Regions from separate parts of the Brenneria populi genome, predicted to be linked through region 4. Evidence: predicted binding sites of a transcription regulator. Region 4 holds the regulator's gene; each other region holds the start of a gene.
The links. Region 4 encodes PhoB, which activates phosphate uptake and scavenging genes when phosphate is short. Its sites were predicted from a motif close to CTGTCATAAAACTGNCNNAT; they were not measured.

Region 1 (2,206 bases), on a different contig from region 4:
TTGGCGATAGCGATGTACCACAGCAGTTTGTTGGGGAAAACGTATTGCATGAAGATCTGTTTCGCCGTCAGTTCTTCTTCCGCTTTTTCATTATAATCAACCGGATAATCGTTCTTATACTCTTCAATCGACGGCAGTCCGCAGGACTGCGGGGTGTCGCGCATCAGGGCGAAGGCGATCAGCGCAACCAGAATCGCGGCAAACGCCGGCATATACAGGGCGGCTTTCCAGTCGTTGAACCAGGCCATTCCGAGCAGGAACAGCAGAGGCGGAATACCGCCGCCGACGTTATGGGCGCAGTTCCAGACGGAAACGATGCCGCCGCGCTCTTTCTTTGACCACCAGTGAACCATAGTGCGTCCGCACGGCGGCCAGCCCATGCCCTGAAACCAGCCGCACAGGAACAGCAGGACGAACATAACGGCGATGCTGGACGTTGCCCAGGGAACGAATCCCATAAAGAGCATCACGGCGGCGGCCAGTATTAAACCCGCAGGCAGGAAGACGCGCGGATTGGAGCGGTCGGATACCGAACCCATGATGAATTTGGAAAACCCGTAGGCAATCGAGATGCCGGAGAGCGCAAAGCCAAGATCGCCGCGGGAAAAGCCTTGTTCGATCAGATAGGGCATCGCCAGCGCAAAATTCTTGCGCACCAGATAGTAAGCGGCATAGCCAAAGAAGATCCCCATGAAAATTTGCCAACGCAGGCGCCGGTATAAAGGATCGACCCGATCTTTCGCAATGCGGGGCTGATGCGCCGCGGGTTTAAAAATGCTCAACATAGCTGTCTCCAATACGCCCGAAAACGATAATTTTATGTTCTATAACGAGCATAATGGTATCCGGCATCGCGCTTTTCATCTGTGAGGCATCGCTCAAATGTTACATTTTTATGACTATGTGATATTTATGTGATTAAGTTGGCAAAATTTATCGCGCTCACGGCCCTTATTTAGTGAATTGAATCACATTTATAGGGTTTAATTGTCTCTTGTGCTCGTTTTGTTTTCGTTTTTGCTCTTTATCAAACATTAACCCTGCATTTTGTGTCTCAATAACAAGGTATAACCAGCCGCGTGAAGCGAGGACATGATGCGAAAGAGTGGGTCATACCGGGAAACCGACGTCGTGGTGATTGGCGGCGGCGCGACGGGAGCCGGAACATTGCGGGATTGCGCGCTGCGCGGGTTACGCTGCCTGTTGCTTGAACGCTACGATATCGCCACCGGGGCCACCGGGCGTAATCATGGACTGCTGCATAGCGGATCGCGGTATGCGGTGACCGATGGCGAATCCGCGCGCGAATGTATTGAAGAAAACCAGATTTTGCGGCGTATCGCCCGCCACTGCGTCGAACCCACCGACGGCCTGTTTATCACCCTGCCGGAGGACGATCTCGACTATCAGGCCCCGTTTATCGCCGCCTGCCGGCGGGCGGGGATCGATGCACGGGCCATCGATCCGCAAGAGGCCCTGCGGCTCGAGCCGGCGGCCAACCCCGCGCTGATCGGCGCGGTCCGGGTGCCTGACGGTACGGTGGATCCGTTCCGCCTGACCGCGGCCAATATGATCGATGCGCAAGAACACGGCGCCGAGGTGTTGACCTACCATGAGGTGATAGGCCTGATCCGCCAGGGCGATCGCATTACCGGCGTACGCGTTTTCGACCATAAAAGCGCGGTAGAAAGCGAAATCTATGCGCGGGTGGTGGTGAACGCCGCCGGGATTTGGGGTCAGCATATCGCCGAGTACGCCGATCTGCGCGTGCGGATGTTTCCGGCGAAGGGGGCGCTGCTGATTTTGGGGCACCGCATTAACAACATGGTGATCAACCGCTGCCGTAAGCCGGCCGATGCCGATATTCTGGTGCCGGGCGACACCATTTCGCTGATCGGCACCACCTCCACCCATATCGATTACGATCGGATCGACAATATGACGGTCACTTCCGCGGAGGTGGAGACGCTGATGCGCGAAGGCGCCAAGCTGGCCCCGCAGCTCGCGGCCACGCGCATGCTGCGCGCCTATGCCGGCGTTCGTCCGCTGGTGGCCAGCGACAGCGACCCGAGCGGGCGCAGCGTCAGCCGGGGCATTGTGCTGCTCGACCATGCCGGCCGCGATGGGCTGGAGGGTTTCATTACCATCACCGGCGGCAAATTGATGACCTACCGGCTGATGGCCGAATGGGTGACGGATAAAATCT
Region 2 (2,206 bases), on a different contig from region 4:
GCTCGCACGAATCATTGAGCCTCTGGTCCGGCGTTATTTTCAGTTCCTCATTTCTGGTTTCCGCGATTGTCGCGCCGCTATGGGGAAGCCTGGCCGACCGCAAAGGGCGTAAGCTGATGCTGCTGCGCGCGGCGCTGGGGATGTCCATCGTCATGGCGCTGCAAGGCCTTGCCACCAATGTATGGCAGCTGTTCATTTTACGCTCCATGATGGGGCTGACGTCGGGGTTCATCCCCAATGCGATGGCGCTGATCGCCTCGCAGGTGCCGCGGGAAAAGAGCGGATGGGCGCTGGGGACGTTATCCACCGGCCAAATTTCCGGGGTCATCCTCGGCCCGTTATTCGGCGGATTTATGGCCGACTACATTGGGCTGCGGATCGTCTTTTTCGTTACCGCCGGGATGCTGTTCATCAGCTTTTTGATTACGCTGTTCGCCATTAAGGAAAACGCCATCAAAATCAGCAAGGCCAACCGATTGAGCGGTAAAGCGGTGTTTACTTCCCTGCCCTATCCTATGCTGATCGTGAGCCTGTTCGTCACCACCATGATGATTCAGCTGTCGAACGCCTCCATCAATCCCATTCTGACGCTATTCATCCGCGACCTGGCGCCCGATAGCAATAATATTGCGTTTATCAGCGGGGTCATCGCCGCCGTTCCCGGCGTATCGGCGCTGATGGCCGCGCCTCGGCTCGGTCGCCTGGGCGATCGCATCGGCGCGCACCGCATTCTGATCGCCGCGCTGGCGTCAAGCGCTCTGCTGTTCTGGGTGATGTCGGTGATTCAAACGCCGACCCAGCTCGGCATACTGCGGTTTATGCTGGGCTTTGCCGACGGCGCGCTGATGCCCGCGGTCCAGGCGCTGCTGGTAAAATACAGCAGCCAGCAGGTTACCGGGCGCATCTTCGGCTACAATCAATCGTTTATGTATCTAGGCAACGTCGTCGGTCCGCTGATTGGCTCCGGCGTATCCGCCATAGCCGGTTTCCGCTGGGTCTTTATCACCACCGCGTTTCTGGTGTTGTGCAACGCCATCCAGATCGCGCTAAGCTTTCGGCGGATACCTAAAAAAACCTGAACCGATCCGGCTGTCGCCCGGAACAGCGGATTCCGATCAATATCCGCCCGTTCTCCGGTCGCGCGGCGGCATCGTGTCTGTCACGCAAATGACACGCCCGTTCTTTAAGCTCCGGTGATTTTCATAATCAACTCAGCCTTGACCTCCCAACGAATACCCACAGGAGTAAATACGATGAAACAGCATGTATTGCCGCTATTGCTAGCCGGCCTGATTCCTTTAAACGCGCTGGCCGACGGCGAGCAAGTCACCCGCTACGTGGTCTCCTTTCCCAAAGGAGACCACGTCGCTTATCAGGGAAAGTTCGCCGGTAACTTTCCCAACGGTTTGCCGGTAGGGATCGGTTCCGGCCTCTATTTCGTCGGCAAACAGGGCGACGACCTGCTGTTTACCACGCTGACCGATCGCGGACCCAACGCCGATGCGCCGCTGGCGGGCGATAAAGAAGCCAAGATCTTCGCCAATCCCGATTTCACCCCGCTGGTTATGGACATCAAGGTCAGCGCCGGCGCCGCGCAGGCAACTAATCCGCGCGCGTTGCATGACGAACAGGGCCCGATCGACGGCCTGCCGCTACCGGATGATTTGATTGGCTCCACCAATGAAGTGGCGCTAAATGATGCGTTGCTCCCGCTGAAAAGCAGTAAACGCGGCCTGGATACCGAAGGGATCGCGCCGGACGGTAAGGGCGGGTTCTGGCTGTGCGATGAATACGGCCCGTTTCTGATCCATATCGATGCGCAAGGAAAAATCCTGCAAAAATTCGGCCCGACGCCTATTGGCGGCGAACAGTCCGTCGCCACCGGTCTACCCAATATCATCAAATGGCGTCAGCCCAATCGCGGCTTCGAGGGGTTGACCAGACTGCCGGACGGCAACCTGGTCATGGCGGTGCAGAGCACGCTGGATATCGATAACAAAAGCAAGAACAAAGCGCGGTTCACGCGTCTGGTCATTTTTAACCCGGAAAACGGCGCCAGCCGTATGGTGGGCTACCCCATCAATGTCGACAGCTACAAGAAAGCCAAAGACGCCAAAATCGGCGATATCGTCGCTTTGGATAATCAACGCATTTTGCTGGTCGAACAGGGCAAAGATAAAGACAAGCAAATGCAGAACCGCATCTA
Region 3 (2,206 bases), on a different contig from region 4:
AGAATATTTTCGCGAAACGTCGCGCCATTTTCCGCGGCGATGGCCGCCGGCACGGAGACGCCGGAGAGCGTCTGCAAATGCTCCAGCAGCGGTTTATGCAGGGTAAAGGGCACCAGCGCCGCGCGCGTGGGCAGAACATTCAGGCCGAATTGCCGGGCGATTTGATAACCGAAGGGCGTCGCTCCCAGACCCGGCATGGACAGGCCGCCGCTGGCGATCACCAGCGCCGCGCCATGGAGCGTTTCGCCGTTGGTTAATCTCAGGGTAAACGCGCCGCCTGATTTTTCCACCGCCGCCACTTCGCTGCGTAACCGGATCTCGACCTGAGCCTCCGCGCACTCTGTAACCAACATGTCGACGATCTGTTGAGCTGAATCATCGCAGAATAGCTGGCCGAGGGTTTTCTCGTGGTAGGCGATACGGTGGCTATTCACCAGGCTGATAAAATCCCATTGGGTATAGCGCGCCAGGGCGGACTTGCAGAAGTGAGGGTTTTCAGAGAGATAAGCCGCAGGCTCGACGTACAGATTGGTGAAATTGCAGCGTCCCCCGCCGGACATTAAAATTTTACGTCCGGGCTTCTTGCCATTGTCGAGCAGCAAAACGCGTAGCCCGCGCCGTCCGGCCTGTGCGGCGCAGAAGAGCCCCGCCGCGCCGGCGCCGATGATGACAACGTCAAACTGTTCCACAATGATTTCTCCGCTGATGGTTTGCGCGTATTTTCTACCTTGAGATAAAAGGCGTGATGATCCAGGGCGGCAAATTGTAGTGTTCGTTGCAGTTGGATGCCAGCGTAACAATTTACGCCATTTGGTAATAATATATAATCTTTTGATTTTTATTAATTAATTATATATTTCGCCATCGGCCGTCACCGATTAAGTCAAAAAAATGTCATTTTTCCCTTTTCCCGCCCCAGCTTGTCGCAGATAATGCGCCGCGTTCATGACCACTAAATGGCCTAACGCTTATGCTACATTTATTTGCCGGACTGGATTATTACACCGGCCTGATGTTGATCCTGGCTTTACTGTTCGTGTTGATGTATGAAGCCATTAATGGTTTTCACGATACGGCCAACGCCGTCGCCACCGTGATTTATACCCGGGCAATGAAAGCGCAGTTCGCGGTTGTCATGGCGGGAATCTTCAATTTCTTAGGCGTGTTGCTGGGCGGGCTAAGCGTTGCTTATGCCATCGTCCACCTGCTTCCTACCGACTTATTGCTGAATGTCAGTTCGGCGCATGGTCTGGCCATGGTCTTCTCCATGCTGCTGGCCGCGATTATCTGGAACCTCGGCACCTGGTATTTCGGCCTGCCCGCTTCAAGCTCGCACACGCTGATCGGCGCCATCATCGGCATCGGCCTGACCAATGCCCTATTGACGAATACCTCCGTGGTGGACGCGCTCAATATTGGCAAAATGGTCAGCATTTTCCTGTCGTTAATCCTGTCGCCGATCGTGGGGATGGCGATCGCCGGCGCGATGCTGTTCTTATTACGCCGCTTTTGGAACAGCACGAAAAAACGGCAGCGCGTACATCTGACGCCTAACGATCGTGAAAAGCAGGACGGCAAACGCAAGCCGCCGTTCTGGACGCGCACCGCCCTGATTTTATCCGCCATCGGCGTCAGCTTTTCTCACGGAGCCAATGACGGTCAGAAGGGCATCGGTTTGATTATGCTGGTGTTGATCGGCGTGGCGCCGGCCGGGTTTATCGTCAATATGAACGCCTCCGGCTATGACATCAGCCGCACCCGCGACTCGGTGCTTAATCTTCAGGAATATTATCATCAGCACGGCGCCGCGCTGGGGCATGTTATCGACCTGTCCCCGCCGCTGATCCTGTCCGAGGAAAAAACCATTCCCGCCGATGAGAGCGGGGCGACGGAGTTCTATTGCGATAGCTCCCGCGTGATGGTGGCGATTGACCAGACGATGGGCCTGCTGAACAACCTGAAAGGCTACGAACAGTTAAATGCGGACGATCGCGGCAAGGTGCGCCGTTTACTGATGTGCATTGCCGATACCATGGATCGGATTATCAAGCTGCCGGAAACCCAGGCTGACGACAAGCGCTACCTGAGCAACCTGCGCAAGGATCTGCTGCAGACCGTCGAGTATGCGCCGATTTGGATCATCGTTGCGGTGGCGCTGGCGCTCTCTCTGGGGACCATGGTGGGCTGGAAACGCGTGGCGACCACC
Region 4 (2,206 bases):
TTTTTGCTGCTTTTCATCGCCGGACTGCCCGGCCTGACTGGTCGTCAGATCGCGCGGCCGCAGAAAAGGGATCGCGCACAGTAGGGCGCCGGGCTGTCCCTGACGATTTTCCAGCACAAGCACCTGTTTTTCGAGATCGTCGTCGGCGCCGGCGATAACCTGGGTATTCATAAAGGCCAGCAGATCCCGCGATTCGTTCAGCGTAGCGACGGAATCATGGTTGCCGGCCAGGATAACCAGACGGCAGCCTGTTCGCTGCAGATCGACAACGAAGCGGTAATACATTTCCCGCGCATAGCTGGGCGGCGAGCCATTATCAAAGATATCTCCTGCTACTATTGCTGCATCCACCTGACGCAGCTCGACCTGGGCGATCAGCCAGTGCAGGAAGGCTTGATGCTCGGCTGCGCGGCTTTTGGTGTAAAAATATTGCCCCAGATGCCAGTCGGCGGTGTGAATAATACGCATGGAACTCCTTGAGCGCTAAGTCATTGCGGTGCCGTTTAGTATAAACAGCCGTATGCCGGCCTGTCCTGGTGAAAAAACGGCTTTGGAAAGCGGCGCGAAGATATGCCGCAAGGCGGGGCACTACGACGTGACGTGGAAAAACGCTCCCGGCGTTTTTTTACTCGCCCCATCCCTGGGGCTTGCCCTGCGGGGCGTCACTGCGTGACGCGGAAAAACGCTCCCGGCGTTTTTTTCATAAATCTGTCATAAAACTGACGCATAATGCTTTGCGCATGATAATGGCGACGATGATTAACGACAGGATTAACAATGGCAAGACGCATATTAGTCGTGGAAGATGAAGCACCGATTCGTGAAATGGTCTGTTTTGTGCTGGAACAGAATGGTTACCAGCCAGTAGAAGCAGAAGATTATGACAGCGCGGTCACACAACTGTCAGAACCTTTTCCGGAGCTGGTGCTATTGGACTGGATGCTGCCGGGCGGATCGGGCCTGCAATTTATCAAGCATATGAAGCGCGAAGCGCTGACTCGCGATATCCCCGTTGTTATGTTGACCGCCCGCGGTGAAGAGGAAGATCGGGTGCGCGGGCTTGAGGTGGGCGCGGATGATTACATCACCAAACCTTTTTCGCCCAAAGAGCTGGTGGCGCGCATCAAAGCGGTGATGCGCCGCATCTCCCCCATGGCGGTCGAAGAAGTGATTGAAATGCGCGGATTGAGTCTGGATCCCTCCTCTCATCGGGTAACGACGGAAGAGCTCGCGCTGGATATGGGGCCAACGGAGTTTAAGCTGCTGCACTTCTTTATGACGCATCCTGAACGGGTTTACAGTCGCGAACAGTTGCTCAATCACGTTTGGGGCACTAACGTTTATGTTGAAGACCGCACCGTTGATGTCCATATCCGCAGACTGCGTAAGGCGTTGGAGACCAGCGGCCATGATAAAATGGTGCAGACCGTGCGGGGAACGGGATACCGTTTTTCAACGCGCTATTGAAGGTTGTCGTACCGGAGAAACATCAACGTGCTAGAACGTCTATCATGGAAGAGGCTGGCGTTGGAGCTGGCTTTTTTTTGTCTGCCTGCGCTCCTGCTGGGGCTGATCTTTGGCTATCTGCCCTGGTTTCTACTGGCTGCTGTTCTGATCGTACTGTGCTGGAACTTTTATAATCAGCTTAAACTTTCCTACTGGCTGTGGGTCGATCGCAGTATGACTCCGCCGCCCGGCCGCTGGAGCTGGGAACCCCTATTCTACGGCCTGTATCAGATGCAGCTGCGCAACCGTCGGCGGCGTCGCGAGTTGGCGCTCTTGATCAAGCGCTTTCGCAGCGGGGCCGAATCGCTGCCGGATGCGGTGGTGATCACCACCGAAGAGGGGGCCATTTTCTGGTGTAACCGCCTGGCTCAGCACCTGCTCAGTTTACGCTGGCCGGAAGACAGCGGGCAGAATATCCTCAACCTGTTGCGCTATCCTGAATTCGCCGGCTATCTGAAAGGAAAAGATTTCAGCCGTCCGCTAATGCTGCAGCTGAATAACTCTCATCATGTTGAGTTTCGCGTTATGCCCTATTCCGAAGGGCAGTTGATGATGGTGGTGCGCGACGTTACGCAGATGCACCAGTTGGAAGGCGCGAGACGTAATTTTTTCGCCAACGTGAGCCATGAGCTGCGCACGCCTTTGACCGTGCTGCAGGGGTATCTGGAAATGATGCAGGATAAAACGCTGGACGACGCTC

Region 1: glpT (glycerol-3-phosphate transporter) is a predicted target of PhoB. The motif match lies at 883-902, and genes of this name have one in related genera.
Region 2: VSX58_RS17055 (esterase-like activity of phytase family protein) is a predicted target of PhoB. The motif match lies at 1,157-1,176, and genes of this name have one in related genera.
Region 3: pitA (inorganic phosphate transporter PitA) is a predicted target of PhoB. The motif match lies at 881-900, and genes of this name have one in related genera.

Annotation. Positions count from the first base shown of each region.
Region 1 covers NZ_JAYWTM010000014.1:43,989-46,194, forward strand. Annotated here, with positions in the region: gene glpT (glycerol-3-phosphate transporter) at 1-785, opposite strand, end outside; gene glpA (anaerobic glycerol-3-phosphate dehydrogenase subunit A) at 1,096-2,206, shown strand, end outside.
Region 2 covers NZ_JAYWTM010000020.1:107,106-109,311, forward strand. Annotated here, with positions in the region: gene VSX58_RS17050 (multidrug efflux MFS transporter) at 1-1,079, shown strand, start outside; gene VSX58_RS17055 (esterase-like activity of phytase family protein) at 1,254-2,206, shown strand, end outside.
Region 3 covers NZ_JAYWTM010000009.1:42,983-45,188, forward strand. Annotated here, with positions in the region: gene VSX58_RS11830 (BaiN/RdsA family NAD(P)/FAD-dependent oxidoreductase) at 1-689, opposite strand, end outside; gene pitA (inorganic phosphate transporter PitA) at 971-2,206, shown strand, end outside.
Region 4 covers NZ_JAYWTM010000004.1:495,793-497,998, reverse strand. Annotated here, with positions in the region: gene sbcD (exonuclease subunit SbcD) at 1-468, opposite strand, end outside; gene phoB (phosphate response regulator transcription factor PhoB) at 778-1,467, shown strand; gene phoR (phosphate regulon sensor histidine kinase PhoR) at 1,495-2,206, shown strand, end outside.